DNA from 2 places in the Stenotrophomonas genospecies 3 genome. Region 2 is predicted to be linked to the other one. Evidence: riboswitches for the same ligand, from Rfam matches in the RefSeq annotation. Region 2 holds a riboswitch; the other holds the start of a gene.
What was found. Region 2 has a riboswitch for thiamine pyrophosphate ahead of thiC (phosphomethylpyrimidine synthase ThiC). Riboswitches for the same ligand answer to the same signal wherever they lie in the genome.
Positions count from the first base shown of each region.

Region 1: linked by a shared signal. The riboswitch ahead of ACX9OT_RS07845 (TonB-dependent receptor) and the one ahead of thiC (phosphomethylpyrimidine synthase ThiC) in region 2 are both predicted to bind thiamine pyrophosphate.

Region 1 is NZ_JBTMUR010000004.1:281,719-284,181, reverse strand. It holds gene ACX9OT_RS07850 (phosphotransferase enzyme family protein) at 42-1,166, shown strand; TPP riboswitch at 1,210-1,305, shown strand; gene ACX9OT_RS07845 (TonB-dependent receptor) at 1,376-2,463, shown strand, end outside.
Region 2 is NZ_JBTMUR010000001.1:126,892-129,354, reverse strand. It holds gene ACX9OT_RS00570 (BCCT family transporter) at 1-694, opposite strand, end outside; TPP riboswitch at 940-1,041, shown strand; gene thiC (phosphomethylpyrimidine synthase ThiC) at 1,124-2,463, shown strand, end outside.

The DNA of each region.
Region 1 (2,463 bases), on a different contig from region 2:
TGCGCAGCCTTGGATGTGACTTTCCCCATTGGGGCTGCGGCATGACTTCTTCTTCCCACCGGGTGCAGGGCCTCAACAACGACGAGGTCGCTGCCGACTGGCCGCCGATCAGCACCGCAGACCTCGCGTGGCTGCGCCAGCGCTTTCCGCAGCTGGATGCGGGCAGCCAGCCGCACTGGCACAGTCCTCGACCGTTGTCGGCCGCCGCCATCGTCAATGGCACGCGCGCACCGGTGTTCATCAAGCGCCACCACCACAGCGTTCGCAGCGCCGCCTGCCTGGAAGAAGAACACCACTTCATCGCCCATCTCGCTGCCGCCGGCGTACCGGTGGTGCAGGTGCTGGCGGCAGCCGATGGCCACACCGCAGTCGAGCACGGCGAATGGACCTTCGAGCTGCATGCCGTGGGCGTGGGCGAGGACCTGTACCGCGATGCCGTGTCGTGGTCGTTGCTGACCGATGTCGCGCAGGCCCGCGAAGCCGGCCGCATGCTGGCCCGGTTGCACCGTGCCGCCGCCAGCTATCACGCGCCACAGCGCAGTACCCATCTGCTGGTCGCGCGCGACGATCTGATCCGCGCCGACGATCCCATCGCCGCGATCAAAGCCGAACTGCCCACACGACCGGGGCTGGCCCGCTATCTCGCGCGCATTCCGTGGGAAGCGCAGCTGCAGCGCGACGTGCTGCCGTGGCATGCCGGCCTGGCCGAGCGCCTGCGCGACGAGCCACGGCTGTGGGCGCACAACGACTGGCATGTCTCCAACCTGCTGTGGCGCGACGGGCAGGTCAGCACCGTGCTGGATTTCGGCCTGGCTTCGCCCACCAGCGCACTGTTTGACCTCGCCACCGCGATCGAGCGCAACGCAGTGGCGTGGCTGGAACTGGAGCGCGGCATGGAGGCGGTGCGCATCGATATCGCACTGGCCCTGCTCGACGGCTACCGCGAGGTGCTGCCGTTGTCGGCGGCACGCGTGCACCTGCTGGCCGAACTGCTGCCGATGGTCCATTTCGACTTCGCACTGTCCGAAGTGGAGTACTTCGAAGGCATCACTGGCTCCACCGCAAACGCGGATGTGGCGTGGCAGCCGTTCATGCTGGGGCATCCGGCGTGGTTCCACAGCGCGCCGGGACAGGCACTGCTGCAGGCGTTGCACGCGGCAGCCTGAAGGGCACCGGCTCGCAAATCCGTACCATTTGTAGTGAAATGGTCACCTGAAGCGGGGGTGCCTGGATCTGCCAGGCTGAGAGAGTCCCTTGGAACCTGATCCGGTTTGCACCGGCGTAGGGAGCTTTGAGCCGCAGCCACACCCCCGTCATGGGCCGGTGCACCTGCGCGCCGTCGCTTCGTCTCCCTTGTTGTCCGAAGACGAACCGAATGAACCGCTGCCTGCGCCCCACCCTGCTCTCCCTCGCCCTCTGCGCCGCCTTGCCGCTGCATGCCAGCGAGGCCGACGCTGCCACCGATGCGGCTGCCACCGGCGCCGAGCGCTCGCCCACCGAACTGGCGGCAGTGCGCGTGCAGGCCGGCAAACCCAAGGCCGATACCTCACGCGTGAACGCCTTCGGTGGTGGGTCCTGGAAGGACACCCCGGCCTCGGTGAACGTGCTCGAGCGCAACTACCTCGACCGCCGGCAGGTGCGTTCGCTGTCCGAGCTGGCCAGCAACGATGCCTCGCTGGGCGATGCGTATGCGCCGGTGGGCTACTACCAGAACATCGCCATCCGCGGTTTCGCGCTGGACGCCGCCACCGGCTACCGCTTCAACGGCCTGTCCATCGCCGGCGAACAGCGCCTGGCGCTGGAGAACGTGCAGTCGGTTGAGATCCTCAAGGGTGAAGCCGGCCTGGCCGCGGGTGTGATGGCGCCCGGCGGGATCATCAACTACATCGGCAAGCGCCCGGCCGAAGTGCGCACCGCCACGCTCGGTACCGACTCGGAAGGCTCGCGCTACGTCGCCGTCGATGTCGGCCACTGGATCACCCCGCGTTTCGGCCTGCGCCTGAATGCCGCATGGGATTCCAGCAATTCCTACGTCGAGCACGCCGATGGCCGTCGCAACTTCTACTCGCTGGCCGCCGACTGGCTGATCGGCGAGCGCGGCAAGCTGGAAGTGGATGCCAACTACCAGACCAGTTCGCAGCGTTCGGTGTCGGGCTACCAGCTGCTGGGCGCGCGCGAGCTGCCGCACGGCGTGGATCGCGAATTCCTGCTCGGCTACCAGCCCTGGCAGCGCCCGGTGGATATCGCCAGCACCAACATCACCGCGTTGCACACCTACGACTTCAACGATGCCTGGCAGTCGCGCGTCTCGGTCGGCCACAGCCGCTCGGTGATCGATGACAACGTCGCCTTCGCCTACGGCTGCTACTACGCCACGCAGTGTGCCGATGGCAGCGTGCCGGGCAACTACTTCGCGCCCAATGGCGACTACGACGTCTACGACTACCGCAGCCCGGACGACAC
Region 2 (2,463 bases):
TGTACAGCACGAACGCGATGGCGATGATGGTCAGCTGCAGTGGCACACCCGCGTGCAGGCCGAACACGCGTTCCATGCCGGCAGCGATCTGGATGGTACCGAACCCCAGCGTGGTGGCCACGCCAATGGCAGTGGCAACAACCGCGGCGATGTTGACCACGCGTCCGATCCAGCCGCGATGGTGCCGGCCGATGATCGGTTGCAGCATGTCACTGACCAGTCCACGGCCATTGCGGTTGAACTGGAACCAGGCCATCGCCAGGCCGATCAGCGCGTAGATTGCCCATGGATGCAGACCCCAATGGAAGAATGCATAGCGCATCGAAGCCCGCGCCGCGTCCATGCTCTGCGGTGCGAGGCCTTCTGGAGGCTTGGTGAAGTGGGAAATCGGCTCGGCGGCGCCCCAGAACACCAGGCCGATGCCCATGCCGGCGGCGAACAGCATCGACATCCAGCTGGCGCGCGAGAACTCCGGCTCGGCATCTTCACCGCCGATGCGCAGGTTGCCGAAGCGACCGAATGCCAGGTACATCAGGAAAGTCAGCGCCAGGAACACGACCAGAAGATAGAGCCAGCCGACACTGCGGATGACATCGGCCAGTACCGACTGCACCACGGTATTGAAGGGGCCGGGTGCAACACCGGCAAGCAGCACCAGAAGCAGAACCAGTGCGATGGAAACGCGAAACACCATGAAGGAGCTTCTCCGATCAAGGGATTGAGGGGAGCGAGCAGAGCTTGCTGCGAGGGGCCGGCGACATGCAGCACAGACCGGGCAGGGGCCGCGGAGGCGGCGGGGAAACACCGGCCGCAGCGGCACGATGCGCGTGCACGTTACTGAATGCGATGTCACGGTTCTGTTAATACAGAAACAGCAGATCCACGCCGTGCGTGGATGGAACCACCAGGAGCTGCAGTGCGTTCTATGCTCTAATGCACACCAAGAAGCGGGGGTACCGCGGCCATGTGGCCACGGTTGAGACAGTCCCTTGGAACCTGATCCGGCTCATACCGGCGTAGGGAAGCTTTGCAGTGCAGCCATGCCCGGACTCCGCCCAAGGACCGTCCTGGCGCGGCAGCAGTGCGCCGCCGCTTCGTCCCTGACCTTCCTGGACGATGCCCGATGAACGCACAGCTCTCCGCCCTGCAGCAACAGGCCCAGCAACTCTCCGAATCCGTGACCCGGCCCATTCCCGGCTCGCGCAAGATCCACGTGCCCGGTTCACGCCCGGATCTGCAGGTGCCGATGCGCGAGATCGCGCTGACCCGCACGCCGACCTTGTTCGGCGGCGAAGAGAATGCACCGGTGACCGTTTACGACACGTCGGGCCCGTACACCGATCCGGAGGTGCGCATCGATCTGTCCGCTGGTTTGCCGGCACTGCGTCGCGGCTGGGTGGAAGAACGCGGTGATACCGAGCGGCTGGAAGGACTGAGTTCTTCGTTCGGTCGCGATCGCGAGCATGACCCGAAGCTCGATGCGGTGCGCTTCCCCGCGCGCAGCCTGCCACGCCGTGCGCGTGCAGGTGCCAACGTCACCCAGATGCACTACGCGCGCCGCGGCATCATCACGCCGGAAATGGAATTCGTCGCCATCCGCGAGAACCAGCGGCTGGACGCGATCCGCGATGCCGGCCTGCTGCAGCAGCACCCGGGCGAGGCGTTCGGCGCTTCGATCCAGAAGATCATCACCCCGGAGTTCGTGCGCGACGAAATCGCCCGCGGCCGTGCGGTGCTGCCCAACAACATCAACCATCCGGAAAGCGAGCCGATGATCATCGGCCGCAATTTCCTGACCAAGATCAACGCCAACATCGGCAACAGCGCCGTGTCCTCGGGCATTGCCGAGGAGGTGGAGAAGCTGGTGTGGGCGATCCGCTGGGGCGGTGACACGGTGATGGACCTGTCCACCGGCAAGCACATCCATGAGACCCGCGAGTGGATCATCCGCAACTCGCCGGTGGCGATCGGTACCGTGCCGATCTACCAGGCGCTTGAGAAGGTCGATGGCCGCGCCGAAGCACTCACCTGGGAGATCTTCCGCGACACACTGATCGAGCAGGCCGAGCAGGGCGTGGACTACTTCACCATCCACGCCGGCGTGCTGCTGCGCTATGTGCCGCTCACCGCCAAGCGGGTCACCGGCATCGTCAGCCGCGGTGGCTCGATCATGGCCAAGTGGTGCCTGGCACACCACAAGGAGAACTTCCTCTACACGCATTTCGAAGACATCTGCGAAATCATGAAGGCCTACGACGTGACCTTCTCGCTGGGTGACGGCCTGCGCCCGGGCTGCATCGCCGATGCCAACGACGCTGCGCAGTTCGGTGAGCTGGAGACGCTGGGCGAACTGACGAAGATCGCCTGGAAGCACGACGTGCAGACCATGATCGAAGGCCCCGGCCACGTGCCGATGCAGCTGATCAAGGAGAACATGGACAAGCAGCTGCGCGAGTGTGGCGA